Regions from separate parts of the Brevibacillus sp. NPDC003359 genome, predicted to be linked through region 2. Evidence: riboswitches for the same ligand, from Rfam matches in the RefSeq annotation. Region 2 holds a riboswitch; each other region holds the start of a gene.

Region 1 (10,427 bases), on a different contig from region 2:
TCGCACCAGAGGTTATATCAACAGCTTCATGGGCGTTATCCAGCCGATTATCGACGCGGCAACGGACGAGCATACTCGTCTTTACTACCATCATATTTTGGAAGAAGAAGAACAGCGCATGGGTCGCCTGCAGGAATTGATTCCCTACCTGGAGAAGGTGTCCACAGGAAAAAGCCTGGACCAGCTAAGTGACCGCGACCTCTCGCAAATGCTGTCCGATGTGAACTTGGAACGTTTTGGACTGCACAATTTCCGCGAGCATCTGGAGCTCTCTCTGTATGAATTCAAGGATGACGAAACACGTCAGCTTCTGGATGGCATGCGTGAAAAGACGCATACAGACTATTTGACAGTCAAAGAAATCATGGCGAACATGAGCCAACGTTTCTCTGATGCGGCTCATCCTGATCTCACTGATCACGATGAGGGGCACGACATTCACCAGGTAGATCATTTGAAAGCTTCAGCTTCCGCTCCTCACGGTGTTGCTTCCGTGATCACGCATTCTGCCCCTGCAGTTTCTGGCAAAAAAGGACTGACAGTTGGAAGTTTGAAAGGAATGTAAGGAATCGGAAATCCTGAAATGACATGGAGGTTACACAATGGACAAGCTACGTAAATACCCAGACTCTCCCTTGACGACTGAAGAATGGAGCCAGTTGGATGCAACTATCGTTGACATGGCTCGCCGCCAACTGGTAGGCCGTCGTTTTATCGATATTTATGGACCATTGGGTGAAGGTATCCAAACCATCACCAACGATGTGTACGAGGAATCCCGTTTTGGCGGTCTCTCCCTGCGTGGAGAATCACTGGAAATGACACAGCCTAGCCGTCGTGTCAGCATGACGATTCCGATCCTGTACAAGGATTTCATGCTGTACTGGCGCGATGTTGCCCAAGCACGCACATTGGGCATGCCTTTGGACATGAGCGCGGCTGCCAACGCAGCTGCTGGTGGTGCACTGATGGAAGACGATCTGATCTTCAACGGTGCGGCAGAATTTGACCTCCCAGGTCTGATGAACGTAAAAGGCCGCCTCACCCATCTGAAGAGCGATTGGATGGAATCTGGCAATGCTTTTGCCGATATCGTGGAAGCACGCAACAAGCTGTTGAAAATGGGCCACAGCGGTCCGTACGCACTGGTTGTATCTCCTGAGCTGTACTCTCTCTTGCATCGCGTGCACAAAGGCACCAACGTGCTTGAGATTGAGCATGTTCGCAATCTCGTTACAGATGGTGTCTTCCAATCCCCTACCATTAAAGGCCGCTCCGGCGTTTTGGTAGCAACTGGCCGCCACAATCTCGACCTGGCGATTGCAGAAGACTTCGACTCCGCATTCCTCGGAGACGAGCAAATGAACAGTCTGTTCCGTGTGTATGAGTGCGTTGTATTGCGCATCAAGCGTCCTAGCGCAATTTGCACCTTGGAAGAAACAGAAGAATAGGAAACACTTTGGCACACCCATTGACGATTCTCGTTGTGGGTGTGTTTTTTCATCCTTGAAATATTTAACAGATCACTTATAATAAGAACGTGCGTTCCGAACTATTAAAACAATCTGACAAAAATGTCATTGGGAGGCTTTTTATGAGATGCGAGGTCAATGGCGTCAACCTTTATTATGAGGAGATCGGAAGCGGCTTTCCTGTCGTGATGATACACGGATTTTCACTTGATCACCGCTGCATGACTGGTTGTATGGAACCTATTTTTGAGAAACGCCCAGAATACCGCCGACTGTACATAGACTTGCCGGGAATGGGGCAAACGAAAAACTACGAACATATTCATACCACGGACGATATTGTAGAGGTTGTCCTCGCATTCATTGATCAGCTCATTCCAGGAGAGCCCTTTTTCATTGCGGGTGAATCATACGGCGGATATCTTGCTCGAGCGGTTATCGAGAAGCGCCGGGATCAAGTAAAGGGCGCCCTTTTCATCTGCCCGAACGTCATTCCTGATAAAGAAATGCGTACACTGCCGAATAAACCCGTCCTAGTGGAGGAGCCTTCCCTCTGGGAGCAGTTGAGTGAGACGGAACGAGCGGAGTTTGAGTCGATGGCGGTAGTAGCTACCGAATATACGTGGAACCGCTATAAAAAAGAGATTGTCGACGGCTACATGCTGTCTGACCCTTCTTTCCTCAGCAAAATCAGACAATCGTATGGCGTGTCCTTCCCATTAGATACGGCTCCCTTTGTCCACCCGAGTCTTTTTGTTGTGGGCAAACAAGATCATTCTGTTGGCTATCACGATATTTGGGATATCATCGAAGGCTATCCTCGCTCTTCTTTTGCCGCACTCGATTGTGCCGGACACAACTTGCAGATTGAGCAACCGCTTCTGTTTACCGAGCTTGTGAATGAATGGCTGGATCGGACACAAAGAGACAGTAAATGACGAAGCACAACTGGTGTACATAACAGACCCGAGCCCCAATGAAAAAGACAACCCTCCTAATGGAATGGTTGTCTTTTCTCTTTTTCCTATGAGTGTGCGACAAGCGATTCGCTGTAAGCGTGGAATGCTTTGCCCAGTCTAGAAATCGCAAGCTCCGTGTCTTCCCGGTTCAAAAGGGTATAGTTCAAGCGCATCGTATTGACTTGCGGCTCGGCAGCATAAAACGGCTTCCCTGGTACAAATGCTACGCCTTCCTGTACGGATCGGGCCAGCAGTTTCTCTGCATCGACGTGCGCAGGAAGATTCACCCAGAGGAACATCCCGCCTCTTGGTTTTTCCCACTGTACACCCTCCCAGTTTTGCGCGACCAAGAGCTCATGCATCCATTCCATGCGCGCCTTGTAGGACTCGCGGATTTTCTCAATGTGTCGCTCCAGATCAAAGCGGGACAACAGCTCATACAGGGCGTACTGGTCGATTGTGCTCGACTGCAAATCTATTGCTTGCTTCGCCTTCACCATCATTTGAATCACGCGTGTATCTCCAATGGCCCATCCCGTACGCAAGCCTGGCGCGACAATTTTGGAAAATGTACTGGTGTATACCACACAGGAATCGGTCGGATGCTCATCCAGTGAGAAAATCGAACGGTACGGTGCTTCCCCATCGAATTGGATCTCTCCATACGGATCATCTTCTAAAATGAGAATGTTTTGCGACTTACATTGACGAAGCAAACCTAGACGGCGTTCGAGACTCCATACCTTTCCTGTCGGATTGGCAAAGGTAGGAATGACGTACACCATTTTCGGGCGATACTGGGCAATTTTTTTCGCCAGATCGTCTAAATCCATCCCATCAGCATCACCGTCTACGGGAATCGCTTTGATTCCCCGGAATTGGAACAATTGAACCGCTGCCAAATAGGTAGGATTTTCAACAAGAACGACATCGCCTTCGTCTAAATATACACGACACAACAAGTCTACTGCTTGTTGAGAGCCCGTTGTGATGATCATATTATCTACACCGACGTTCATATGCTTTTGCTTCATGCGGGATGCAATCCACTCGCGAAGCGGTAAGTATCCATCAGTCAATCCGTATTGAAGAGCTTTTGCTCCTTGATCGAATGCACGGTTAAACGCTTCGCGCATCTCTGCGATTGGAAAAGAATCCTCTGCTGGCAGTCCACCTGCGAGCGAGAGCACTTGATTGCTTTGGGTCAGCTTCAAGATTTCCCGGACAGCCGAGGAGGATAGTGCTTCGACAGATTTTGAAAATGTGTACTCCATGTTCCGTTCCCCCTTGATTTTGCTTATCCTTGTTTTATCACTCTCCCTTGCGTAAGTCCAATCCTTGCTCGCTATGGGGAGATAGGTTTTGACTATGTCGAGCGGTTGTTCAATCGTTAGTTTTAGCACAACGCATGCAAAAAACCCCTCTTCGCATCAAACGAAAAGGGGTTCATATGTATATGGCTATATTATTCTAGGCGATACGGAATACACGTGGTTTTTCTGTGTGTGGCAGAAAAGAAAGGTCTACTTGTGTGGACGCTTCTTCCATTCCGATATCAATTGCCAACAGCAGTGCCTCTTCCTGGAAGGTCGGCGTACAGCTGCCTTCATTCAGTTCACAGAGACGCTTTAATCGCTTCATTCTCTCTGCGCATTTCTCCGCTCTCATGCATTCATTCGTCAGTTCACAAACATTGACGTGACGTGCATCAGCGATCATGCTGATATCATTCACATGAACAATCAGCCTTTTGCCTTCTTCTGTCACGAAGCCGATCGAGCAAAAATGCGCACCTGACATTTCCAAACGAGTGAGAACAGCATTGGCGTAAACTTCTCCCGTCCGCAAGCGAATCTGGCCTGCTTCAATGGCTCCACCGATCTTACGCTCGTTGGCGATCACCGTATACATATCCGTGTAACCGTTAATCTGATAGCGCATGGTACCCTCCCGCTCTTGCTGAGACTAATTATCATTAACAATGACATCGTATAATGAAAATCATTATCTGTCAATAATGAGAATGATTTTTATTCTACATCAAAAAGCCACACCCCATTTACATGGTAGTGTGGCCAAAATTCCTCACATTTACTTTGTTTTTGTAAACAGCCCCAACCGATCTATCCGCTGAACCGCCTCCGCGAGACGCTCTTCATTTGATAACAGGGCCGCACGTACATAGCCCTCACCTGTCGGACCGAAGCCATTACCCGGAGCTACGACAACATGCGCTTTTTCCAAGAGCAGGTCAGAGAATTCGACGGACGTGAAGCCGCTTGGTACGGGAAGCCAGGCAAAAAACGATCCTTGTGATGGTGGCGCCTGCCAGCCAATTCTGTGCAAATTGGAGTACAAGGCATTACGGCGGCTTTCATAGACTGCGACGAGATCACGAACACACTGCTGCGAATCCGTCATCGCCTTGGCTGCAGCCATCTGTACCGCTCCGAACAGACTGACGAAATAATGGTCTTGAATGAGATTGATCAAACGAACCAGCTCGCGATTTCCTACCATGGCCCCAACACGCCAGCCTGCCATGTTGTACGTTTTGGACAAGGTATAGAATTCTACGCCTACTTCTTTTGCTCCCGGAACCTGCATAAAGCTGACCGGCTTTTTCCCGTCATAACTAATCGCCCCATAAGCGAAGTCATGGCAGACGACGATTTCATGCTTTCGTGCAAAACGAATCGTTTCCTCATAAAACTCCAGTGGTGCATTGACTGCTGTCGGATTGTTCGGATAGTTGAGAAACATTAGTTTCGCTCGATCCAAATCAGCTTGGGAGAGCTGGCTGTAGTCTGGCAAGAAGTCATTTTCCGCCTTCAGCGGCATCATGACCATCCGTCCGTTGACAACAGCAACCCCCGACCAATAATCCGGATAGCCTGGGTCTGGAACCAGTGCAACATCGCCTGCGTTCATTAGGACTTGGCAAATCTCTACGAGTCCGGTTTTGCTGCCGAACAAAATCGCTACTTCTTCCTCCGGATCGAGATCCACATCAAATTCTTGCTTATACCAATGAGCCACTGCCTGTTTCAGTTCCACACGTCCCTGAAAAGGCGGATATTTGTGATGGAGTGGTTGTGCCGCTTGCGCCTGTAATTCTTCAATAATATGCGGCGGCGTCGGCAAATCGGGATTACCCTGGCCCAGGTTGATGACGTCATGGCCTTGCGCAATGACCTTGTTTACTTTTGCCACTAGCGTCGCAAAAAACTGGGTAGGGAGTCGATCAATCATGTCGGAGGGGTGGATACGCATCTTTCTTCAGTTCCTTTCTTCGGGCCAATACAGTAAAACCCCCTTTTTCCATACAGAAAAAGGGGGAGATCAGCTTGGTCGCGTCCTTATCTGTCAGGAAAAATCCTGCTGGAATTGGCACAGCATCTGTCCATCACATGGAGCAGATCCGCTGCCGGGCTTCGTAGGGCCAGTCCCTCCACCTCTCTGAATAAGTCAAACACACGGAATATACTGTTTTTTCGTCTATATCATACTACTTGAGCACGTAAACCGTGTCAAGATGCTTGATTCTGTACGGGTAGATGATGACTCCTTTTTTGAAAAGAAGTGTGGAAGGCAAAGAATGCGACAGACAACAGACACAAGCCTGCCATCACGAGCAATAGACCCTGCGCATGAATTGATTGGAAGATAAATGCGCCAAGCAATGGGCCAACCATCCGCCCTGCCGATCCAGTCCCTGCAATCAATCCCTGAATGAAGCCTTCTCGTCCCTCTGGTGTAAACTGTGCCGCTACTGCGGGTACTGCTGGCCAGACGAGCATTTCCCCCAACGTCATAATGAACATGCCTGCGACAAAACCTGCATAAACCGTCGACTGAGACAAAATTAGCATCGACAAGGCAAAAATATAAGCACCCAAGAGCATTTGTGCTTTTAGCGTGCGGGCAAAGCGTCGAATCACCCACGCAATTAGCGGCTGACCAAACAGGATCAAACCACCATTCAATGTCCACAACAGACTGTATTGACGAAGAGAAATGCCCAAGGACTGCATGTAGGTAGACAGGACCGTCGTCCATTGTACATAGACAATCCAGCTAATGAGCAACCCTCCGCATAAGAGCAGCAATGCTCCCCATACGACCTTGGGCTGTTGCTGTGGTTGTCGTAGAAGTTCGCCCTCTGCATGTTCGGGAGCAGTCGTCTGCAATTGACGTTGTTGCTCTGCCAGTTTTAACTGACGCGGCAAAATGAGCATGAACATCGTCAGCACAATTACTTGGGAGATCGCATTTCCGAAAAACGTCCAAGCAAACGAAACACTTGCCAAGAAGCCGCCTAAAGCAGAGCCGGCAGCTACACCCACATTGAGGGAGACGTAAATCAAATTGATTCCCTTACGGCCTCCATCCGGCCATAAAACCACTGCCAGTGCATTCATAACGGGAGAAAGGGATCCATAAAACAGTCCATTCAATAATAGCAGTAGGACATATACGGTAAAATCTTGTGTAACACCTAAACTGACGGAAATAAGCATTCCCCCGATGGAGCCAACGACAATGGTACGCATTTTGCCCCAGCGGTCAAAGAGCATACCGCCCACAATACTTCCGATCAGGAATGCGCCTTGATTTAAAAGCAACAAGAAGCCGGCTACGGTCAGCGGCTTTCCGAGATGGTTGTGAATATAGATCGTAACTAACGGCCATATACAAGCCATTCCGGTAGAAAAAATGACGGCAGCAATCGCCAATAAACGAATGCTGCTCGGATAGGATTCCCATTTTTGCCTCATGGCTTACTTCTCACCCCGATGGAAATCGCCGCTTTTTCCGCCTGTTTTGGATTGCAGACTGGTCGGACCGATTATCATTTCTTTATCCATGGCTTTGCACATGTCATACACCGTCAAAGCAGCTACGCTGACAGCGGTCAACGCCTCCATCTCGACGCCTGTTTTCCCTGTCGTCTTCACGGTTCCTGTAATCGCAAGCGTCGTTTCATCTACAAATGCAAATTGTATGTCGATGCCAGTCAATGGCAGCGGATGACACATCGGGATGATTTCCCACGTCTTTTTGGCAGCCATGACACCTGCTACCTGCGCAACGGCGAGTACATCGCCCTTTTCGATTCGACCTTCGCGGATTCGGGCGAGTGTTTCGGGTTTCATGCTGACTTGGCTCTCGGCTACAGCCACCCGTTTTGTGATGTCCTTCTCAGATACATCTACCATCTGAGCCCGATTTTGTTCATTAAAATGTGTTAATTGATCAGTCATACTAGTATCGTTCCTCCTCTATCTCCCTCCTACCTTACCCCCGCCGCTGGATAAAAGCAATGGGAATGTCGAGGACATTGTTTTGTTATCTTGCTCATCCACTCCTAAAAACGTACGAAGAACAGGTGCTGGAGGTATACTGTGCGTACACAGCTCAAAGGAGGGTATGGAAGTGGAAACGAATCAAGATCAGACAGTACGATGGGCAATGCTGTCGTATGGTGATTGGACCATTTATTTGGCAGCAACGGCTGCCGGACTTTGTTATGTCGGCTCGGTCAACCAGCCTTTTGCTGAATTGGAAGCGTGGGTAAAGAAACATCGCCCACAAAGTGCACTGGTGCAAGACGATCAATGGCTAAAGCCTTTTGCAACAGAAGTGATGGAGTATTTGCAAGGAACGCGCGAGCATTTTACCATGGCTTGCGACCTGTCTGGGACGCCTTTTCAACTCGCTGTCTGGGAGGCACTGCGCCAAATCCCATACGGGCAAACGGCAACGTACACCGATATTGCGAACATTATTAAAAAGCCTGCTGCTGTTCGTGCCGTCGGTGCAGCAATCGGTGCCAATCCAGTTCTCATTACAGTCCCCTGCCACCGCGTTGTCGGTAAAAACGGTTCACTGACTGGCTATCGTGGAGGACTGCCTATGAAGACAGTTCTGCTTGACCTAGAGAAAAAGGCGAATCGGAGTGTGAAAGCATGGCTAGTTCACTGACAGAAAAAATCGCTGCACTTGACTGGCAGTCACTGCAACAAGAGTTGGACGAACAAGGGTATGCTGCTTTTCCTTCCTTAATAAGCTCAGAAGCATGCGAAGAATTAATCGCTACGTATGGACAAAATAATCTTTTTCGCAATACGATCCAGATGGCACGGTATCGTTTCGGTGAAGGAGAGTATCGGTATTATCAGGCTCCCCTTCCCGCGCCTTTGCAGGAGCTTCGCGAAGGCTTTTATCCGATGCTTGCGCAGACTGCGAATCGGTGGCTGGAAATGCTTGGACGCGAAGCCGTTTATCCTGCTACCCTCCCTGAATTTTTGGCGCAATGTCACGACCAGGGTCAGCTGCGCTCCACTCCATTGATTTTGAAATACGAAACGGACGGCTACAATTGTTTGCATCAGGATATGTACGGCGAGGTATTCTTCCCGTTTCAAGTCGTTTTTGCCTTGAATCAGAAGGATCACGACTACACTGGTGGTGAATTTCTGCTGATGGAGCAACGACCGCGCGCACAGAGCCGGGGACATGTGATAACCTTGGACCAAGGCGCTGGACTGATTTTCCCGACATCTTATCGTCCAGTGCAGGGAACGCGGGGCTACTACAAAAACACGCTGCGCCACGGCGTCAGCACGATTACTTCAGGAACCCGTTACAGCCTCGGGATTATTTTTCATGATGCAAAGTGAGGAGCGCACCATATGAAAAGTATCCTTTCCTATAAAATGCCGAAAACCCTCCTTAATAAAGGAAGCGGATTTCTTGCGGATTACACCCACTCGCTCAATCCGTATACGGGCTGTTCTTTTGCCTGCTCCTATTGCTATGTTAGGCAGATGCCTGTCTCTTTGTTTCGCAATGAGCAATGGGGCAACTGGGTCGACATTAAGCAGCAAGCCGCCGATTTATTGCGCAAGGAGCTTTTGCGGGCAAAGAGAAAAGGAAAGGTGACCATCTTCATGTCTTCGAGTACAGACCCGTACCAGCCCATCGAACACAAGGAAAAGGTAACGAGGTCTTTACTCGAAGTCATGGTAGAGAATCCACCCGATTTTTTGCTGGTGCAGACAAGAAGTCCCTTGGTTTGGCGGGATGCTGACTTGTTGCTCCTTCTGGGCGATCGCGTCCGCGTCAGCATGACCATCGAGACCGACTTGGAGGAGATTCGCAGGCACTTTAGCCCACAAGCTCCCCCCATTCAAGCGAGGATCAAAGCCCTTCAGCGTTTGGCTATGGCAGGCATCCCTACACAAGCAACCATTGCCCCTGTTTTGCCAAGCAGTGAGTCGTTCCCGGAGATGTTACGTCCCTTGGTAACACGGGTCTGTGTCGACGATTTTTATATGGGAGATGGCAGCGGGGGTAAACGAACGAAGCGAAACGGCATTCCGGCTCTCTATGAACAGCTTGGACTGGAACAATGGTATGATCCTTCCGCCTATCGGATCGTCTATGATCGGCTATTGCATGTTTTTCCCCCGGAGCAGATCTATTTAAGTCAGGAAGGCTTCGCCCCTTAGAATCAACCGCTGTTTGTAACACTCCGCTCATTGGCAACTTTGATCGGTTTATGATATCGTCTAGCCTAGAGTGTAGTATCATCCAGGGAAATGAGGAATTGTCTTGACCATTACGATCTTGTTATTTGCCGGACTCGCCGAGCGTGCGAATACCCGGGAAGTACAGTTGACCCTATCTGAAGGCGCGACCGTTAGCGATCTTCTGCAAGCAGTGGAAAAAGAATATCCTGCGCTCTCTGCGCTTTTGGGCAGTTGTTTTGTCTCCATCAATCATGAATACGCGGCCAAAAATCAGGTCATTTCAGTCGACGACGAAATTGCCCTCTTGCCTCCTGTAAGCGGCGGAGAAGAAGACCCGCGCTTTGCCATTACCGAGGAGCCCATTTCTGCGGATAAGCTGGTTCATCTGGTGAGCAACCCGCATGCAGGCGCAATCCTTACTTTTGTCGGAACTGTTCGGGAATTTACCCATGGTCAGCGCA
Region 2 (10,427 bases):
TCTTCATTCTCTTTGCTCTCGACCCCTGTGTCTACGGCAAACCAAACCGTATCTTGTCCCGAAGAGGTAACATGCCGTGAAACCAATTCATAGTACTCCTCGTACGTCAGGAAGTGGTCAAAAGATATCGCAAGCTGCGAAACGGTTCCCTCTGGCAGCTTCTCCATTGTCGTCCAGGCAGGTGAAGTGCGAGACATCGTATCCTCCCTTGCCCCCTCTGTCGGATAACGGAAATATAGCTTCTGTTCCCTAACCCCATTCGGCCATTGCGGCCAAGCATTTATGTTCCACAGCACATTCGTACTTTCAAATCGGCCAGCGTTCTTTTCTTCCGCTCCAACTCTTTCACGCAACTCCATGCTGATATTGCCGTAGAATAACCCCACCTGTGAGCCACTACCGCCGACACTAACACCTGGCTGCGTAAAATTAACCATCGCCTTCGCGACACGGAAAATATCTTCATGCATCAGTGATCCGACCCAGCCATTCAAAAACAACAACAAGACTCCGGCAAAAAAGGGAAGCCCTATGGTGAATCCCGCGTTGGACAACCGACTTTTCCATTTTCCCCGACGAACAATAGCGCGCTGTTTTTCAGCCGACAGCATTTCAGGCTGTATTGGTTCCGCGATGTTCTCCCCCTTCTCTTCCCCCAACAAAAGCCTCTCCAACCGCTGTGCGTATTCCTCGTCAGCAGCTATTTCCTCCTCAAATTGTTTCGAATCTTCTTCCGCCATTTCCCCACGCAAATAAGCAAGCAGCCTTTGATCGCGTTTGTTCTCATCCTTGTTCATCACTGGCTTTCCTCCCTCCACATTTGCCGCATCTTTTGTCGTCCCCGAAACAAGGAACGCTTCACGTCTGCCAACTCAATCCCGAGCACTTCTGCCATTTCCGCGTAGGAAAATTGCATGGCAGACAGCAATATGACCTGTCTCTGCTTTTCCGGAAGTCTGGCCAATAAGTCATAGGCCACTTCCCACAGCTCGTTGTTCACAACATGCTCTGCCGGATCAACCGCAGCATCATCACGTCGCTCTGGCAGAGCTTCCACAAACGCAAATCGTTGTTTCCTCTTCTTGCGATAACCGTCCACGAAAGCGTGATAGGCCACCTTGAACAGCCAGGGCCGTACTTTTTCTCCATGGTAGTCGTCCAAGGAAGAGAAGGCGCGACAAAAAGTTTCCTGTGTCAGATCCTCTGCGAGCCTCTCATCACGTGTTAGCCGGAAAAGATAGCGGTAAATATCGTTTATATGCAGCCGGTACACATCCTCCAGACCTACTTTCCCAAGCCGTTCACACCCTTTCATCCCTTACCACGAAGGAATTGCCAAAAAGTTTCACCTTGGTCTCATTTTTCTGATATCCTGCTGCACATTCCCCGCAAAAACAAGGATTGACTCCTGACAATGAACGTCATATCATGGGGGAAACGAATAACTCTTATCGCGAGCTGGCTGAGGGACTGGCCCTATGATGCCCGGCAACCGGCGCTATACCATGAATCGTACGATGATAATGCGTACCATGGATAGCGAAACGGTGCTAATTCCAACGGATAAGAGTCGAGGTAGAGCATCTTTGACTCGTCTCGGCTACTGACCCGAGAGATGAGAGGAGACGAGACGCTTTCATAGTCGACAACCGCCTCCCCGCTCAAAGGGGAGGCTTTTTTCATTATTTCAAGGAGGATTAGACGTACCATGAGTGAACAACGTATCCTCGTCACCTATCTAACACAAGCAAAAGACTTGAACAAGAAAGCGCAAGCCATCGCTGTCGGTATGACAGTCGGTTCCTGGACGGACCTGCCGCTTGCCAAACAAGCTGAGTTAGCGCCGTATCTCGGAGAAGCCGTGAGCGCGACACCGCTTGCGACACTGGAAAACGGAGAAATACGCGGTCTGATAACCGTCAGCTATCCGACCCGCAATTTTACAGCAGACATTCCATCCTTGTTGACCGGAATATTCGGCAAACTGTCGATGGATGGAAAAATCAAGCTAATCGACATCGCTTTCCCTGATTCATTCCTGCAGACTTTCCCTGGACCGAAGTTCGGCATTGATGGTCTGCGCGAACGTTTAGGGGCACATGACCGTCCGCTCTTGATGAGCATTTTCAAATCTTGCCTGGGCCTTCCTTTTGATGACCTGAAGACGCAATTCCGGGCACAAGCCTTGGGCGGAGTCGATCTCGTGAAAGATGACGAAATCTTCTTTGCAGATGACCGCGCTCCTTTTATCGAACGGATCAAAGCGTTCAAACAAATCGCCCAAGAGACAGAAGCCGAAACAGGCAAGCCCGTCCTCTACGCAGCCAACCTGACTGGTCCTGTACATGAACTGAACGAAAAAGCGAAACGTGCAGTAGATGCGGGTGCTGACTGCCTCTTGTTCAACGTGCTGGCCTTTGGCTTCGATGCCCTGCACCGTTTGGCAGCCGATCCTGACGTACACGTACCGATTATGGCTCATCCAGCATTGGCAGGTGCTTACTATCCGTCACCTGACTACGGCATCGCCACCCCGCTTCTGCTCGGAACGTTGATGCGTGTAGCTGGGGCAGATTTGGTACTCTTCCCATCACCATATGGCAATGTCGCCCTGGATAAGACAGAAGCGTTGCAGCTCGCCAAGCATTTGACCGACCCACTGAATGGGGTACGCCGTTCCTTCCCGGTTCCGTCTGCAGGCATTCATCCGGGGCTGGTTCCACAGCTTTTTAAAGACTTCGGTCTGGATCAAATCGTCAATGCAGGAGGCGGAATCCACGGTCATCCCAGTGGAGCAACCGCAGGAGCAAAAGCATTCGTTGCCGCGATTGAAGCGGTCACCGCAGGGCGAACATTGGAAGAAGCCGCTACGACGTCACAGGAACTGGCGATCGCCCTGGAAAAGTGGGGTGGCGCACGATGAGCAAGAAGCTCGTCCTGTTCTGCGATTTCGACGGAACGATTACCGAAAAAGACAATATTGTAGCGATTGTCCGCAAGTTTGCTCCCCCTGAGTGGGAAGCATTGACGGAGCAGATCCTTTCGCAAAAAATAAGCGTTCAGGAAGGGGTCGGCAAGCTGTTTCAACTCTTGCCTTCTTCCTTGCGCCAGGACATTATCGATTTCATTGTCCATGAAGCGACCATTCGCCCTGGTTTTTCTGAATTTGTGAGCTATTGCCGCGAAGAAGGCATTGAGCTGTTGATCACAAGTGGCGGCATCGACTTTTTCCTGGAGCCCATTCTGGCACCTTTTGATCTCACCGATGTTCCGATCTACTGCAACGGCAGTGATTTCAGCGGAGAACGGATCACCATTACGTGGCCAAACGCTTGCGATGAGCATTGTACGAACGGCTGCGGCATGTGCAAGACGACAATCATCCGCCGTTACGATCCTGCAACCCATTTCCGTATCGTCATCGGCGACTCCATCACTGATTTGGCTGGGGCCAAAATCGCTGACTATGTGATTGCCCGTTCCTTCCTCGCTGAAAAGGCGGAAGAGCTGCAATTGCCGCATAGCAAGTTTGCCACATTCCACGACGTGATTCGCATTTTACAGCAAGTCCAACAGGAGGTTGTCTAATTCATGACCGCAACACTCGAACAACGTCTGGATGCCTTTCGCCGTCTGGATGACGCCAAGCTGACATTTGCCCGTCGGGACTGGTTTCCCGGCACCAGCGGCAATCTCTCGATAAAAATACAAAACAATCCCTTACAATTTGCCGTTACGGCAAGCGGCAAAGACAAAACCAAGCTATCCCCTGAAGATTATCTGGTCGTGGATCAAGACTCGCGTCCAGTGGATGAAACTGCGCTCAAACCTTCCGCAGAAACCCTCATCCACGCCGTCGTCTACAAATCGTACCCGAAGGCGGGGGCTTGCTTCCACGTCCACACTGTGTGGAACAACCTCATTTCTGAGCTGTACTTTGGACAACGCGCTTTCTCTATTCAAGGTCAAGAGCTGATCAAGGGACTCGGAATCTGGGAGGAAAACGCGCGCATCACTGTTCCGATTGTTGAGAACTTTGCCGATATTCCGACCTTAGCTGCCGAAATAGAAAAAGTGATCACACCAGAAGTTCCTGGCGTACTCATTCGTAACCACGGTATCTACACGTGGGGCGGCAATGACTTCGAAGCCAAGCGCCACCTGGAAGCTTTTGAATTCCTATTCGAGTATCACGCCCGCTGGCTGCAATTGCGCCAAGCAGTCGTGTCCACTACAACCACCAATTAAGGAGGAATAAACGATGGCACAAATTCGTTTTCACGACAACAATGAGTACATCTCAGCACCCGAGGAAGTTGTCTCCTTCCTAGACACCCAAGAGATCATTTACGAAAAATGGGGCGTGGATCGCCTTGATCCAAAGCACCGTGATAATTACAGCCCGACAGACGAGGAAAAACAAGAGATTCTCGACACCTTCAAGCCGGAAATCGATGCGATCAGCCAACGTCGCGGTTACTTGACAGCGGACATTATCGTCCTCTCTGACAAAACACCTAATCTCGACGAGCTGCTGGTGAAATTCAAAGGGGAGCATCACCACACCGACGATGAGTGCCGCTTCTGCGTCGATGGTCACGGCATTTTCGCCATCAAAGGCAAAGATGATCGCTACTTCGACGTCGAACTGGAACCTGGTGATCTGATCTCCGTACCACCAAACTATCGCCACTACTTCACCCTGATGGACGACCGCAAAATCAAGGCGATTCGCCTGTTCGTCACTCCTGCAGGCTGGGAAGCCATTTATTAAGAAGAATCTATTCATACGAAACACCCTGGCTCTTGATGATTGCCAGGGTGTTTTGGCTTTTTACTTCATTCACCTCACGACACCATTTCCCTTGATCGATACGTCAGGCACAAGATGGATCGTAGCCTGTGCAAAAGTTTTTGGCCAATCATCCTGTACCTTTTTGTATTCTTGATACTCATAAGCCCGTGCATAAAGACCGAAGCCAAAAGGATCTGCTTGGGCCTCCTGGCATTTTTTGATTAATCGGGTGTAATCCTTGTGTAGCTCATCGCTAATCATCCGCTCCATCTTTTTGTAGTCCTTATCCATGTTAAATGGAAACATCCTTTCCGATATAGACACACGAAATTGGAAGTTGATGTCGAAATGGAACTTCCCATCTCGATAGGACGTCTTCACTTTTTTCTTCACACCCTTTATAAAAAAGCTGATCCTATCCTTCACAATTTGCTTTCCATCTTGAGGCTCCTTAATCGGGATCGTTACGGATATCTCCCCTTGTTTTTCATGGAGCAGCGTCTGCAAAAGAATGGTATCCCGCGGCTCAATCAGGCCACCGTACGTTCCGTTTTCTTTTAACATGGCCGTCCCCACTACTTTGACCGCCCGCTTCTCTTTTTTTAGCTCTGTTAAAGTGGGTGTCATTCCTTTTTCAAACATTTGCCGATGGAGTTCCTGCGCCCTTGTCTTGACCGTCAAATTTCTTTGATTGGCTGTGTCAATCAGCGTAGTAACATGGAGAGCCAGACGGGGTTTATCCACTGGTTTAAAATCAAACAGCTCAGACAAAGGCCCATCAAGCACAACCATGCGAGCGTTGACACTAAACTTGGCATCCCGAAATACAACATCCAGCAATCGAAACCAGTCCGGGTGAGCTATCAGCTTTTTCCCCATGACGAGCACCTGAATTTTGCCCGATTGCGTCAAGGCCGTCACTAGCTCATCAAAACCCATTCTCGCCTCTCTCAATGTGGATGCCCGGATACCGTATTGCTCCGACTTTTCTTTTGCTTCCCGACTGAATACCGGACTTGTCATATAGTACAGAAGCTCGTTTTTTTCATTCAAATCTATTCCGACCATCAGTGCCAATGTGGCATCCTCCAAATTGACCCGATCCTTGCATCCTGCCAGCATCATAACCAACACGCTCGACAACAAAATTTGAACAAACGCCCTCATGCTTTTTTCCCTCCTTCTGCTCGCTTTGATAGCCAAATCGGCCCCCAAAGCAGTAAAGGAAGGACATAAGCAAAGCCTAATCCTGCCATGCTCCAGAGTTGTGTCATTTTTTTCAGGTCAATAAAAGATGGCGTATAAAACCATAACGCCACTGGAGTGAGTAAAAGGAGAACACGCAAATGCTTCCGATGATCCTTTTGGCCAAATAACTGACTGGATGAAAATACGCTGAAATAAATGTACGGCGCGGCAGTCGTCGACAATAAAAACAGATAAAAAGCGAGAAAAAGGATATCGATACGTTCCAAAAAACGGAACTCGATGACTTTCCATAAATTGAGCGTAGGCCATGTATACTCCGCTATTTCATCGGGGCTAAAGTAAGCAAAGCAAACGATGATCACAGACAGATTCACGAGCAATGTCAATGTATTCGCTACGACAATACCGAGAGAAGCATATTGCTTTTTTTGCAGAAAAGGGTAGGCGAAGTAGGCCAGCTCAAAACCTAGAAAGGAGAGTATCGTGGATTTGCTCCCTTCCCAGATTGGCTGCCAGCCCTCTTTTATTACCGGCAGCAAGTTTAGCCAATGAGCCTCTCGAAAAGCGGTCGTGAGAAAGAAAGGTATCCATAAAGTAATGTAAAAGACTATCTCAGCGTACCTTCCGATCGCACGAAGCCCGCCCTTGACAACGAGATAACTCGGTAGCGCGAATATGATAACGATGACGTATCCGGATGTCTGAGATAAGAGCCACACATTAATGATACCAGTGGCATTCGCGATCAAAACTACAGCAGCGATCCCGCAATAAATGGCCATCAAAGCAATAGCGACACGACCGAGCCACTTGCCCAAGATCAATGGAAAAATATCAATGATAGACTTCTCCGGGTAACGCTTCATCATGCTTGTGATGACAAGGCTGACTAGAGTTGCCGCTAGCCACCCGATCAACAGCGATATCCATCCGTCAGTGTCTGCTTTCTCTGCTAATTCTCTTGGGATTGTCAAAACTCCGATTCCAATTTGTGCGCCATGAATAAGCAAGATGTACTGGAGGATGCTAATTTCATTATACGTATACTTTTTCATCCTCCGTCCTCCCTTGGACGGTTATCCCCTTGTCTTTGTTTTTGAATCGCCTCGGTTGACAAGGGACGGTCTTTCATTTTCCACAGTGGCAGGCGGATAAACAAGTCTTTCCAATCCGCAAAGCGTACAGGAGCGAGAGGGCTCCCATAAGGTACCCCTAACGATTCTAGCGAAATTAAATGGCCAATCAGAACCATAAGTCCCACGACAATCCCAACGACCCCGAACATCGCTGCAAGTATCATCATAAAAAACCGGATAAGCCTAACGGCCGAGGCCATATCATAGTTTGGGATAATAAAGGAGGATATCGCTGTAAAAGCAACGACGATCACCATGATATTACTGACAATACCTGCCTGAACGACTGCTTGCCCAATCACGATACCACCTACGATCCCTACTGTTTGTCCGATAGGAGCTGGCAAGCGGATCCCTGATTCACGGAGCATTTCCAGCGTGAGCTCCATGACCAGCGCCTCTAGCAAGGGGGGAAAAGGAACCTTTTGGCGGGACTCTCCTACAGACAAAATCAAATCGAGTGGGATGACCTCATAATTGAAAGAAATCAACGCAATGTAAATCGCAGGCAAAAAAGTAGCAATCAAGAAAGCCAAGTACCGAAGCAAGCGGATGAACGTAGCGACAGGCCAGCGCGTACCGTAATCGTCAACGTTTTGAAAAAAGGAAACGAAAGTAGCTGGACCGATTAATACGCTTGGTGATCGATCCACAACGACAGTAATCTTCCCTTGCAAGATATGAGAGGCGACTGTATCTGGCCGTTCTGAAGTCAAAAACTGTGGAAACAGAGAGTAAGGATTATCCTCGATATACTCTTCCAGTTCAGACGCATTGAGAATCGAGTCAACTTTGATGGTCTTGAGCCGATCTTCTAGCTCCTGTAATACTTCCGGATTCGCCACATCAGCCAAATAGATGATCGAGAGCTTGGTAAGGCCTCGTTCTCCCAGCCACATTTCTTTTATTTTCAATTCACGGTTGGGAATATAGCGGCGAATGAGGGCAATGTTCTGCGTGTCCGTTTCGACAAACCCCTGGTGTCCGCCCTTCAGCGCAGCCTCCAACTGCGGGTCTTCTATCGCCCGCTGCGGCCATCCATTCGTTTCGATCACAAGCACTTCTTTCCGACCCTCGATAAACAAAAGACTGCTCCCAAGCAAAATCTCGGTTTCTACTTTCCGAAAGTCGTAGGCAACTGATACCTTTCCGACAGATAACAGGTCAAAAACACTCGTTTTCTCACCCTCTGGATGTGACAAAAGTGGACGAAGCACATTATTGTTAATCGAGTTTTTGTCAACCAAGCCGTTCAAGTAGACGAGTGTAACCATGCTATCTATCTGCTGGGACGCAAACGTCCGAATGACCAAATCGGGTGTCAGCGTGAAAAGCGCATTCAGCTCGGCAATGTTATCGCTCAATCGCTCACTGACCTCACGAACACGGATAGGCTCACTCGAGTGGCTCATCCTGTCTTTGACAGATGTCTTTTTTCTTCTCAGCCACCCTCTCATCGCCATCTCCTACAGCTCCCGCCCTTTTACGAAGTATGTTCCATTAGCGTTCGTGAGAGCTTCCCAAAATATGCATGCAACTTGGCACATCCTGCCGCTGATTCGAATAAATCCCAACGCCCTGCAAATACTGTTGAGAGTACGAGATTACTTTGGCGGGAGAATCATGAAAAACGGATTATCTTTTACACAAATCGTCGTCATGCTGCTGTTAACCAACGGATTGATGAACCATGTCATCGTCATTCCGATGATGCTAGATTCAGCCAAAAGAGACTCCTGGATCTCGGTTCTGTTAGCTGGTCTGCTGTACTTATTGTGGACAGCCTTACTCTATGGGATCTATAAAAAAACGGAGCATGAACATCTATTCCATTGGATCAAAAAGACTTACGGCTTCCCGCTCTATTTCGTATTGGCTCTGCTGACATGCGTCTACTGCTTTACAATCGCCACTATGACGATGACCGATACGATTACGTGGGTCAATTTATCGTTTGCTCCAGAGACACCGCTTGCGGTACATACGATCTTGTTTGCAGTCCTTTGTCTCGTCAACGCGATGTTTGGAATCCGCTCCATCGCAATGACCTCTTCTGTACTTTTGCCATTCGTCGTCCTTTTGGGATTTTTCGTGATGTCTACTAACTTTCCAAACAAAGATTACAGTCTACTCCTCCCTATGATGGAAAACGGGATTGCCCCTGTTTTACGAGGAATGATGTATGCGGGCACAGGCTTTGTCGAACTGATCCTCCTTTTATTTATGCAGCATCACCTTCAATCGAGAGTGCCGTACTATCAATTTTTCATTTTGGCGTTTGTCATGATTGGCCTCACATTCGGGCCAACCTTAGGTGCTATTGTAGAATTCGGTCCGGATAAAGCCGGAAAATTGCGCTATCCTGCCTATGAAGAATGGCGACTCGCCAATATTGGCCTATATATCGAGCATCTCGATACCCTGAGCATATACCAATGGTTTAGCGGTGCCTTTACGCGCATTTCTCTCTCGCTTTTGCTGATTGTCGAAATACTGATGATTCCGTATGGAAAGAAACGGATTTGGTGGTTAATCGGGCTCTTTTTCTTCTCATCTGCCCTCTCCCGCTATCCCATAAGTGCGATCCAATTTTACAGCCTGTTATCGAAACAGCTTTTGCCCAGTCTTTTCGTATTGGCCCTGTCTCTTTCCATCGTTTTTGCTCTCTTGACAGCCTTCGCCTCTAGGAGGAAACAACATGACGAATCGTAGGTTTGCCAAGGTCAAAGGGTACACGCCAGCAACAACTGTTAAAGAATTGCCTTCGATTTCGCTACAGGCATTTCAAGATTTGTTTGAAGACTGCAATGACGTATGCATAGATACGCACACCCTCGTCCCAGGACACTCTCCCACTCGCGTGCATTTTATCTACGCCGACTGCATGTGCGATTTGAACCAAATCAGCGAGTATTTGATGCCGCAGCTCATGCAGTTTTTTGTGAACGAAGAAATCCTAGATGCAGAGGATTTATTTGAAAAACGGCTCTTTTTCATGAATGAGCTGACACAGCCGACGAATGTTGATTGGATATGCAGACACGTTTTCTCCGGTAATCTGTTGATGGTGTTTGAAGACTTTCATACTGTCTATTTTGTAGAGACGGGGAATCCCCCCCGACGCGAACCTGAGGAAACCAATACCGATGCATCGATTAGCGGCCCTCGCGATGGATTTACGGAAGAAATCAATACGAATCTGGGTCTGATCCGCAAAAGGCTTCGGACGTATCAGCTAAAATTCGTTCCATATATCGTCGGGAGCCACACTCATACGCGCATTGGTT
Region 3 (10,427 bases), on a different contig from region 2:
ACCCGAGTCAAACGGAGGCTGGGGATCGTATTCCAAAATAAGCTGGACTCCTTTACTCATATCGTCTCCCAATTCCCATGCAATTAATTGGAGTGCCATGTCGATGCCAGCGGAGACACCGGCTGCTGTAACGATTTTGCCCTGACGAACGACTCTTTCCTCTGTGGGAATGGTTCCAAGCGATTGGAGCAGATCGAAAGAGCCCCAATGAGTTGTGGCTACGGCTCCTTGTAACAAGCCTGCGGCGCTCAAGATCAGAGAGCCATTGCAGACCGACGTAGTCCATTTCGTCGTTTCATGGATTTGGCGAATCCACTGGAGGGTTTCTTCGTCATTCATTGGGGTTTTATAATTGGGCGGACTGCAACCTGGAACAACAAGAATATCAGCGGAAGTAACCTCCGAAAAACTGTAATCGGCATGCAAATAACCCATATTGGAGTCAAGCTTGATTAACCCTTTTTTCTTAGCGACAAACTTCACTTCACATTTCAGTGTAGCAGCGAATACATCGTACGGGCCAATTGCATCTAATGCGGTGATGCCATCGAACAGCATGATTGCAACCTTCATGATGATCTCTCCTTTGAAATGGGATATTTTACTTGCAAACAAATAGTAACATACATATACGGGGTATATGTATATCGGAGTTGTGACTAACTGCTAGGCTTTCTAGGCTCGTGTAACGAGGAGAGATGAACAGTAAATATAGCAAAAAACCGGTTACACCGTTAAACGTGGTGAAAACCGGTTTTTTTGTATACGTTGTAATCCGCTTTTTGCTAGCGGAATCTAACAATTATCTGGCTCCAACCAGTTTGCGCTCTTCGGAGTAAACTGGTTGGGTAGTGTTTTCGTTTGAGTGCTTTTGCTCCGCAGCATGAGACAGCTCATAAGGGAGGCAGAGCGGTACACCCGAGCGAGGATCGGTCAGGATGTCTGCTTCGATGTTGAAGACCTTACGCAGCATATCAGGCGTCATAACCTCAGCAGGTGATCCCTCAGCGACGACGGTACCTCGAGAGATTGCAACCATGTGCTGTGCATAACGGGTCGCGTGGTTCAAATCGTGGACGACCATGACGATCGTACGATTTTCTTCGTCATTCAGCTTTTGCAGAAGCTTGAGTACTTCTAGCTGATGAGCCATATCTAGGAAGGTTGTAGGCTCATCGAGGAACAAGATGTCGGTTCCTTGCGCCAGAGCCATCGCAATCCAGGCGCGTTGGCGTTGACCGCCGGACAGCTGGTCAACAGGGCGATCATGGAAATCAGCCATGCCGGTCATGGAGATGGCCCAGTTTACGATTTCCTTGTCTTCCTTGCTCAAAGAGCCGAAGCCTTTTTGATGGGGGAAGCGGCCGTAGGTAACGAGCTCAGACACAGTCAAACCATCGGGTGCGGTTGGGTTTTGCGGCAAAATCGCCAACTGCTTGGCGACTTCCTTGGTCGATTGCTGATGGATCGATTTTCCGTCCAAAAATACTTGTCCACCTGTTGGTTTCATAATCCGCGCGAGGGTTTTGAGGATCGTCGATTTACCAGAACCATTTGCACCGACCAGAGCAGTGATTTTGCCAGAAGGAATGCTGATATTCAAGTCTTTGACAATGGAAAGCTCACCGTATCCGATGTCCAGCTTTTGTGTGTATAAGCGCTCCACAATGGGCCAACTCCTTTTTAAAAAGTATGTACCTATATATTAGATCATAGTAATGATAATCATTTTCACTAAAGTAAAGTATATACCGGAATGAGGTCAAATTCAATATGTAAAAAGCCAACCTGCTCACATGCGTGAACAAATTGGCCTTGGGTTAACAAACGACTATCCAGTGTTAGTAGGTGATATGAGCGATGATACCTTGTTCGTCGTCCAATACCAGCTCGATACCGGCGGAATAAGGGTTGCGCTGCATCTGGGTCTCCAGGTAGTAGCGAATCGCTTCAATCATATTAATCTCGATGAAGACTTGTTGGCGATCCATCCAGTGCACTTCAGCAGAAAAGCCGTATTCTTCGTCCCACATTAGTTCGACGGAGACGTCTTGTGGCTGCACCTGCTTTTTGTAGGCTGCGTGAATGCAGATCGCGTTAATGATATCTTGTTCGGAGAACGTTATCTTTTCCATGCGTTCAGTTCCCGTTCCTTCTCGCGCTTGTTTTTAAAGTAGACGATCACTTTGCGGATGAGGATAATCACAGCGAGGATCGCCATCAGGTTGATCATGAAGCCAAGGATGGAACCCAGGATACCCATGTCACCGAACAGAGATCCGAACAGCAAACCAGCCAGACCACCAATCATGAGACCTTTCATGAAACCGCCGCTTTTGCTTGCTGTAGCAGCAGGAGTTGTCGTACCTTTATTGGTTGTTGCATTTACATTTGAATCGGCTTTGTTAGGCGTTTGTGTGTTCGTAGGAGCCGTATTAGAGTTAAAAGATTTTTTCCCGGACTTATAGCCTTTCGCATCGGCATGATCAATGAATCCTCCGGCCGGAGCGAGTACGAGCATTACGGCAACCAACATCATGATGAGTTTTTTCATGTGATTTGAGTAGCCCCTCTCATTAAAATGACTTGTATATATAAGTCTACATGAATATCGGACGAAATTCCAACGAACTTTCGGTGACGATCCTTCTAAATACCTACAAAAAAGCCCCTGACGAGCAATCTGGTCAGGGGTTCTCCTATTTACGCACTCTTTTTCAGTTTTCGAGCCGCCCAGTTGCCCAACGACTGAATGAGTTGGACCAAGAAGACGAGAATAATGACGGTAATGATCATGACTTCGATGTCCCATTGCTGGTAGCCGTAGCGCAATGCCAGATCCCCGAGACCGCCCGCACCGACTGCGCCGGCCATAGCAGTAGCACCAATCAAGCCGATAGTCGCAATCGTCAGGCAGAGGACGATGCCAGGCCGTGCTTCACGCAGCATGATGCGAAAAATGATTTGTGTCCGAGACGCACCCATTGCCTGATACGCTTCGATCACGCCACGGTCTACATCATGCAACGCTGTTTCCATCAGGCGCGAGATGTAAGGCGACGTATAGACGATGAGTGGTACAATCGCTCCTTCAATCCCGATCGAAGTACCCACGATCAGCTCCGTAAAAGGAATGATGGCGACCATTAGGATAATAAAAGGCAATGAACGCACGATGTTGATGATCGTATTGATCGTGTGATAGATGAATTTGTTCGGGAAAAGGTGATTCGCCTGTGTGATGACGAGCAAAATCCCAAGTGGAATCCCGATCAGTGTCGCAATGAATAATGAAAACCCAACCATGATGACGGTCTCTTGCAGCGATTGCCCGAATACGGGAATCATTTCAATTAGACGCTCCATTAGCTCCGCACCTCCTCTGGTGACACAATATCTACGCGGTAGACGGATTCGCGCAAGAAACGAATGCCGTCCTGAATGTCCTGTTCTTCACCGGATATGTGCAAAAGCAAAATGCCGAGAGCTGTTCCCTTTATGGTCGTAATCGAGCCGTACAACAGATTGGTGCTAATCGGAAAACGTGCAGACAGCGTTCCAAGAACAGGATCGAGAGCAGCATCACCGCGAAAGGCAACGCGAACAATTTTGGATACGGGCCCGCTTTCCTTGATCTTGGACAAAATCTCCTGCGGTACCTGATCGTCAAAAACCGTTTTGATAAAATTACGAGTCGTTTGCTCTTGTGGATTGCTGAAAACATCCAAAACAGAGCCTTGCTCAATGACGACACCGTTTTCCATGATGGCTACCTGGTCGCAAATTTTCTTAATGACCTGCATTTCATGTGTAATCAGCACGATGGTCAGGTTAAACTTCCGATTGATGTCGAGCAACAGCTCCAGAATTGATTCGGTCGTCTGCGGGTCGAGAGCGGAAGTCGCTTCGTCACAGAGCAGGATTTCCGGATCAGTCGCCAGCGCACGAGCGATGCCCACCCGTTGCTTTTGTCCACCGGATAGCTGAGAAGGATAAGCGTTTGCTTTATCAGACAAGCCAACCAAGCCGAGAAGGTCTTCTACCTTGCGCTTAATGACATCTTTAGGGACGCGATTCATCCGCAAGATTTCCGCCACATTGTCAAAGACATTATAGGAAGAGAGCAGGTTGAAGTGTTGAAAAATAATCCCGATCTTTTTGCGAGCTTGCCGAAGCTCTTTTTCCTTGAGGGTCAGCATGTTCTGACCATTGACGATCACAGAACCGCTGGTCGGCTTCTCCAACAGGTTGATGGTACGGAGCAGGGTACTTTTCCCCGCTCCGCTAAAGCCGATAACCCCGTAGATTTGCCCTTTTTCCACCTGGAGGGATACGCCCTTCAATGCCTCTACCTGCTTGTTTCCTACTTGATACGACTTATGAATATCGGTTAGCTGTATCATATCGAGTTCTCCTTGTTGTTCTTGATGTTCCTGGCGTCGATCTTACCAGGACGGCAGTACAGCTCCTTCAAAACGTTCATCGATGAATTTCTTCACTTCTTCTGAACGGTAGATGTCCACCAGCTTTTTGACTGCCGGATTGTCTTTGTTTGCTTCATTGGCTGCCAGGATGTTTACGTATGGAGAGTCGGCTGTCTCAGCGAAGATCGCATCTTTTTGCGGGGAGTAGCCAGCTTCCATCGCGAAGTTCGTATTAATCGAAGCAACCTCTACATTGCTCAGCGAGCGTGCTAGGAAAGCAGCTTCCAACTCTTTGAATTGCAAATTTTTTGGATTTTCTACGATGTCCAGTGGTGTCGCGTTGTCTCCCACGCCATCCTTGAGCTTAATCAAGCCAGCTGCCTGATAGAGCAAGAGGGCCCGCGCTCGGTTAGTCGGGTCGTTTTGAATGCCGACAACGCCGCCTGCTGGAATGTCTTCCACTTTTTTATGCTTGGTGGAGTAAAGACCCATCGGATATGTGACGGTTTTGCCAACCTCGACGATTTTCGTTTTGTGGTCTTGATTGAACTTTGCCAAGAACGGGATGGTTTGGAAGCTGTTCACATCGAGATTGCCTTTATCGAGCGCTTGGTTCGGCTGTACATAATCATTGAAAACGACGACTTGGACTTCGAGCCCTTTCCCTTTTGCAACTTCTTTGACTTTATTCAGAATCTCTTCGTGCGGGCCGCCAGTGACGCCCACTTTGAGCGAGGTTTGTTCAGCAGCAGCGCCACCGTTAGCTGGAGCGGCTTCTTGTTTGCCGCCGCAAGCCGTTACGAGCGATGCAGCGAGCAGTAGTGTAGTGAGCAGTAGACCAGTCTTTTTCATGAAAATACCCCTTTTCTCTGGATGTATGATGGAATAGAAAAAAGCCTCTTCCGACTGAAAGAGGCTGGATCTGCGAGTATGTAAACCACACTGCAACAATACCTCTCTTATCTGTCGGAATAAATCCGCTGGATTTGGCACCGTATCAAGTGTGATAGGTTGCCGAGGTGTCATAGGGCCAGTCCCTCAACCTCTCTTCATAAGAGAATATGCTATGAAATTGAAAGTCCAAACGATTGTCGCTAATTCATATTTGGATAGTTGGATTATAACTACTGATTTTGCGGGTGTCAAATGTTTTTGTAAACGAATGACTAGGTGGAAAAATGTGAAATTGATCTAAATACGAATATTCTATTGAAGAATCGAAAAATCATATGTATAATGAGAGCGAATGAACCCGATACCAGCTATCGCAGGTGATGACATGACTCTAGTAGACTCCAATGAAACCAGAAAAAAGCTGTCTGCCATCTATAATGAGATAGCAAAAGAGTTGTTCGGATTTGGAACGACTTTGCTCCGAGTCACGATTGAAAACCAGATGATTACGTTCCAAGCCAAGCATCGCCGCTCTCCACGCTCACAAGCGTTGGAAGGAGAAGCACCGGCCCTCAAGCTCGAAGTCGATTTTCGTATGTCCCTTCTTTATAAGAAGAGACTGCGAGAGCGATTGGAAGAAGAGATGGGGTTGCCGTTGGAAGCCGTGCTGCGGGACTATGATGCGCCTACGCAGTGGGCGATCACGAATGTTATTTTAGCTGAATCAGAACTGAATACCTGACGCAATCGTTCGGATTTTCTCTTTTGATCTATCTTAAGGGGAGACCGTAGACAACGCGTAAAACGGGTGTCACTTCTCTTTGTTTACGAAGAAAAGTGCTCTTGTTTAGAATGAAACGTTCTAATCAAGGGTACTTTTCTTTTTATTGTTACCACCATATTTTGTCATCAAATGAACCCAACTGGAGGAGAATTACGATGAAAAAATTACTTGCTGGAATCCTGTCTTTTTCTGTGATGTCAATGGCTCTCGCTGGCTGTGGCAGCAATGCTCAACCACAAGCGGGAGGAGCTGGCGGCGAAGCCAAGGGCGAGCCACAAAAGCTGGTTATCTCCACATGGGGCTTCTCCGAAGACTTTTTCCGCAAAGAAGTATATGAGCCGTTTGAAAAAGAACATAACGTGAAAATCGTGCTGGAAATCGGAAACAACGCCGAGCGCTTGAACAAAATTCGTCAAGGCAGCTCCAATGTAGACTTGATCTATCTCTCTGACTACTATGCACAGCAAGGGATTGAGAGTGGGGCATTTGAAAAAATCGACCGCAGCCGCATCCCGAATTTGGATCAAATCTACGATATCGCAAAAGCGCCACTGGGCGAGGAGTACGGCCCAGGTTATACGATTGGGCAATTCGGAATCGCCTACAATCCAAAGCTCGTTCAATCCGAGATCAAGGATTGGAAAGACCTGTGGAACCCAGAGCTGGCGGGCAAGCTGACATTGCCAAGCATTACGTCCACAACTGGCCCGATGGTTCTCGACAGTGCTTCCAAAGTAGCAGGCAGCAAGGAGTTCAATGAGGATCAAGCCTTCGCGAAAATGAAAGAAGTCAACCAAGGTGTTGTGAAATTCTATGACAAGACATCTGAATATGTGAACATGTTTGGACAAGAAGAAATCGGCGTAGGCCCAATCATGGAAATGTACTTCAAAGACATCAAGGCTGCTGTTCCAGAAGCTGTTTTCGTACAACCTGCAAGTGGCGGATACGCTGTCATGAATACCGTTAACATCGTAAAAGGCTCGAAAAACAAAGCGCTGGCAGAAGACTTCATCAACTATCAGCTGAGCAAGGAAGTTCAGGAGAAATCAGCAAAAGCGAAGATCGATTCCCCTGTAAACAAAACGGTTCAACTGACGGAAGAAGAAGCAAAAGGTGTAACGTACGGCGAAGAAACCGTAAGCAAATTGCAAATGCTGGACATGAAATTCGTAAACGAGCACTCCAAAGCATGGATTGACCGTTGGAATCGTGAAATCACGCAATAACGAACGATAGAAAAACAAAGGCGAGGGTATAGTCATTTACAGATATACCCTCGTTTTCATGAGGAATGAACGTGAGGAGGACCACTCGTGCAAAAGATCATTCTTGACGTGGATACGGGCATTGATGATGCGCTTGGCATTATTCTCGCTGTGAAGAGCGGGCAATTCGATCTGGTTGGCATCACCACCGTGAATGGCAACGTATCGCTGCGAAAAGCCACAGAAAACACGTGCAAAATTCTCGATTTCTTGCAAGCCGGGGAGCAAATCCCTGTCGTCTGCGGAGCGTCTGAACCGCTGCTACGGCCGTTGTTTTTTGAGCATGCTGTACATGGTGAAGATGGTTTAGGTGGCGCTCTTGCCGGAGTTCCGGTTTACAAGGAGCCGACTGCTGGCTTTGCCCCTGATTTCATCGTGGAAAATGTGCTCGCGCATTCCGGCGAGATTACGCTTATCATGACGGGACCGCTGACCAATTTGGCGCTGGCGGTGAAAAAATGCCCGGAGCTTGTCCAACACGTCAAGGAAGTCATTTTCATGGGTGGAGTGGTTCGTGAGCACGGCAATGTGACGCCCGTTGCGGAGTATAACATGTACGTCGATCCAGAGGCAGCCAAGGTCGTGTTCCATGCCGGCTTCCCGCAATTGACGCTGGTTGGACTGGATGTGACGCGAAGCGTGCTGTTGAACGAGGAGCACATTCGCGAGTTAGGGGATACACCGATGGGCGAGTACGTGAGACAGAGTACGTCTGATTACCTCCATCGTTATTTTGGGAGAAATGGCGTCTATGCGTGCGCTATGCACGATCCGTTAGCTGTCGCAGTCGCACTCGACCCGAAGCTGGTGAAGACGCAGAAGCTATATGTGGATATCGAAACGAGAAGTGAGCTATGTGATGGGCAAACGGTTTGCGACTTTCAAAACCGCCTGAAAAAAGAACCGAACATAAACGTCTGTCTGGACGTAGATGCAGATGCGTTCTTTGCGCGTTTTATCGGCGCATTGAAAGCCTGACGATACCGTGAACAGGAGTTAATCAGATGAGAAAAACGGGTCTCTATTTATTGCTGTTGCCGGGTGTACTGTTTTTGACGCTGTTCATGGTCATTCCGATCGTGATGACGATTGCATCCACCTTTTATCAAGATGGTAGCTTTACGATCCAAGGCTATCTCCAATTTCTTACCGATGCGTACTTCTTGAAAATTATGATGACGACACTGCAAGTCAGTCTGGTCACGACGATTGCGTGTGTTCTGATTGGTTTTCCTGCTGCGTACTACATTTCCAAGCTGGGGCCTCGCAAAAAAGGTATCTTGCTGGCGTTGGCGATTTTTCCTTTGCTGACCAGCTCTGTCGTGCGGTCGTTCTCTTGGATGATTATTCTCGGAAAAAAGGGCTTGTTGAACAGCTCGCTGCTTGCAATCGGGCTCATCGATAAGCCGTTGGAAATATTGTATACGCCGACTGCGATGATGATTGGCCTGATTCATCTGTTTCTGCCGCTGATCATTATTACGCTGGTAGGTGTGATGGAAAATATCGACCCGGATTTGCTGAAGGCGGCGGAAAGCCTGGGTGCTTCGAAATTGACTGCCTTCTGGAAGGTCATCGTGCCGCTGAGTGTACCGGGACTCATCATTGGTAGCATTCTGGTGTTTGTTGGCAGCTTGACCGCTTACACCACGCCTGCCCTGCTAGGTGGAAAACAGCGAGTCATCTCTACGTTCCTTTATCAAAATGCAATTACACTAAATGACTGGCATTTGGCATCCGTCATTGCCACGATCATGATTGTCATTACATTTGTCGTCATCTACTTCATGAACAAGCTGGCGACGAAATTAAATCCGAAGGGGTAGAAGCTATGCAGGAGAAAAATCGCGGGTTGGCCCTGTTTACCTCTCTCGTCTTTCTGTTTTTGCTAGGGCCGCTCATTATCATATCTTTTACGTCGTTTGAGCCGGGGAGCGTCTTGAAGTTTCCGCCGGAGGGCTTTTCCTGGCGGTGGTACGAAAACATTTTCGAGGTAGAAATGTTCATGACGACGTTCAAGACGTCGATGTTCGTTTCCTTGCTGGGCAATCTCTTGGCGCTCTTGTTGGGGATTCCGGCAGCCTATGCGCTCAGTCGCTTTGAATTTCGTGGCAAGGGCATCTTGAATGGGGTTTTCATCTCACCTGTCCTGATTCCGGGGATTGTTATGGGCTTTGCCATGCTGAAATACGTCATTGTCGTGTACAATTTGCCGATTTATGCGGGACTTCTCGTCGGTCATACGGTGCTGATGCTTCCGTTTATCATTCGCGTTATTGCATCTTCCTTGTCCAACTTTGACTTCGCCATTGAAGAAGCGGCTTTAAGCCTTGGGGCAGGTCGTCTCGAAACCTTTTTCAAAGTTGTCTTGCCAAATATTCGCTCCGGGATTATTGCTGCGATCCTGATCGCTTTTCTGGAGTCGTTCAACAACGTAGATATCTCTGTTTTCATGACAGGACCAGGGGTAAGCACGCTGCCGATCCAGATGCTGACGTACGTAGAAAACAACTTCGATCCCACGATCGCCGCTATTTCCGTGCTGCTCATGATTCTTACGGCTATTCTCATGTTCATCATTGAACGTCTGATGGGGCTTTCCTACTTTACAAAACGATAACGGAGGCATCAACTCATGGCATTGCTCACGCTGGAAAACGTATCGGTTGCCTATGACAATCAATATATTTTGCAAAACTTCAATCTCAATATCGAAAAGGGACAGCTCATCTCTCTGCTTGGTCCGAGCGGTTGCGGAAAGACGACGACGCTGCGCCTGATTGCGGGTTTTCTCGAAGCAAAAGATGGCCGATTCATGTTTGAAGGAAAAGATTATACGCGGGTTCCGGTCAACAAACGCAACTTCGGGTTTGTGTTCCAGAGCTATGCGCTGTTTCCACACCTGTCTGTATTCGATAACGTGGCGTTCGGTTTGCGCCTGCGCAAGATCAATGAAACAGAGGTAAAGACCCGAGTGCAGCAAATTCTCGAAGTCGTGAGTCTCGGCGGCTATGAAAAGCGTTTCCCGAAGGAGCTGTCCGGTGGTCAAAGACAGCG

The links. Region 2 has a riboswitch for S-adenosylmethionine ahead of ACFYU8_RS19440 (2,3-diketo-5-methylthiopentyl-1-phosphate enolase). Riboswitches for the same ligand answer to the same signal wherever they lie in the genome.
Region 1: it holds a riboswitch for S-adenosylmethionine, as region 2 does, so the genes downstream of both, ACFYU8_RS13615 (pyridoxal phosphate-dependent aminotransferase) here and ACFYU8_RS19440 (2,3-diketo-5-methylthiopentyl-1-phosphate enolase) in region 2, are expected to answer to the same signal.
Region 3: it holds a riboswitch for S-adenosylmethionine, as region 2 does, so the genes downstream of both, ACFYU8_RS29165 (MetQ/NlpA family ABC transporter substrate-binding protein) here and ACFYU8_RS19440 (2,3-diketo-5-methylthiopentyl-1-phosphate enolase) in region 2, are expected to answer to the same signal.

Annotation. Positions count from the first base shown of each region.
Region 1 is NZ_JBIAOR010000003.1:401,909-412,335, reverse strand. It holds gene ACFYU8_RS13640 (IMEF encapsulin system ferritin-like cargo protein) at 1-565, shown strand, start outside; gene ACFYU8_RS13635 (family 1 encapsulin nanocompartment shell protein) at 603-1,451, shown strand; gene ACFYU8_RS13630 (alpha/beta fold hydrolase) at 1,595-2,410, shown strand; gene ACFYU8_RS13625 (aminotransferase-like domain-containing protein) at 2,497-3,705, opposite strand; gene ACFYU8_RS13620 (hypothetical protein) at 3,902-4,372, opposite strand; gene ACFYU8_RS13615 (pyridoxal phosphate-dependent aminotransferase) at 4,523-5,704, opposite strand; SAM riboswitch class I at 5,788-5,901, opposite strand; gene ACFYU8_RS13610 (MFS transporter) at 5,962-7,209, opposite strand; gene moaC (cyclic pyranopterin monophosphate synthase MoaC) at 7,213-7,695, opposite strand; gene ACFYU8_RS13600 (methylated-DNA--[protein]-cysteine S-methyltransferase) at 7,868-8,416, shown strand; gene ACFYU8_RS13595 (2OG-Fe(II) oxygenase) at 8,401-9,114, shown strand; gene ACFYU8_RS13590 (SPL family radical SAM protein) at 9,127-9,945, shown strand; gene ACFYU8_RS13585 (molybdenum cofactor biosynthesis protein) at 10,049-10,427, shown strand, end outside.
Region 2 is NZ_JBIAOR010000008.1:120,891-131,317, forward strand. It holds gene ACFYU8_RS19430 (anti-sigma factor) at 1-797, opposite strand, end outside; gene ACFYU8_RS19435 (sigma-70 family RNA polymerase sigma factor) at 797-1,315, opposite strand; SAM riboswitch class I at 1,446-1,622, shown strand; gene ACFYU8_RS19440 (2,3-diketo-5-methylthiopentyl-1-phosphate enolase) at 1,709-2,923, shown strand; gene ACFYU8_RS19445 (2-hydroxy-3-keto-5-methylthiopentenyl-1-phosphate phosphatase) at 2,920-3,588, shown strand; gene ACFYU8_RS19450 (methylthioribulose 1-phosphate dehydratase) at 3,592-4,248, shown strand; gene ACFYU8_RS19455 (1,2-dihydroxy-3-keto-5-methylthiopentene dioxygenase) at 4,262-4,774, shown strand; gene ACFYU8_RS19460 (Ger(x)C family spore germination protein) at 4,844-5,962, opposite strand; gene ACFYU8_RS19465 (GerAB/ArcD/ProY family transporter) at 5,959-7,059, opposite strand; gene ACFYU8_RS19470 (spore germination protein) at 7,056-8,603, opposite strand; gene ACFYU8_RS19475 (endospore germination permease) at 8,764-9,852, shown strand; gene ACFYU8_RS19480 (spore germination protein) at 9,839-10,427, shown strand, end outside.
Region 3 is NZ_JBIAOR010000023.1:6,723-17,149, reverse strand. It holds gene ACFYU8_RS29195 (DJ-1/PfpI family protein) at 1-573, opposite strand, end outside; gene ACFYU8_RS29190 (ABC transporter ATP-binding protein) at 803-1,666, opposite strand; gene ACFYU8_RS29185 (YxcD family protein) at 1,842-2,135, opposite strand; gene ACFYU8_RS29180 (hypothetical protein) at 2,123-2,554, opposite strand; gene ACFYU8_RS29175 (methionine ABC transporter permease) at 2,704-3,366, opposite strand; gene ACFYU8_RS29170 (methionine ABC transporter ATP-binding protein) at 3,366-4,403, opposite strand; gene ACFYU8_RS29165 (MetQ/NlpA family ABC transporter substrate-binding protein) at 4,446-5,276, opposite strand; SAM riboswitch class I at 5,381-5,482, opposite strand; gene ACFYU8_RS29160 (hypothetical protein) at 5,704-6,060, shown strand; gene ACFYU8_RS29155 (ABC transporter substrate-binding protein) at 6,258-7,331, shown strand; gene ACFYU8_RS29150 (nucleoside hydrolase) at 7,419-8,348, shown strand; gene ACFYU8_RS29145 (ABC transporter permease) at 8,375-9,196, shown strand; gene ACFYU8_RS29140 (ABC transporter permease) at 9,202-9,990, shown strand; gene ACFYU8_RS29135 (ABC transporter ATP-binding protein) at 10,006-10,427, shown strand, end outside.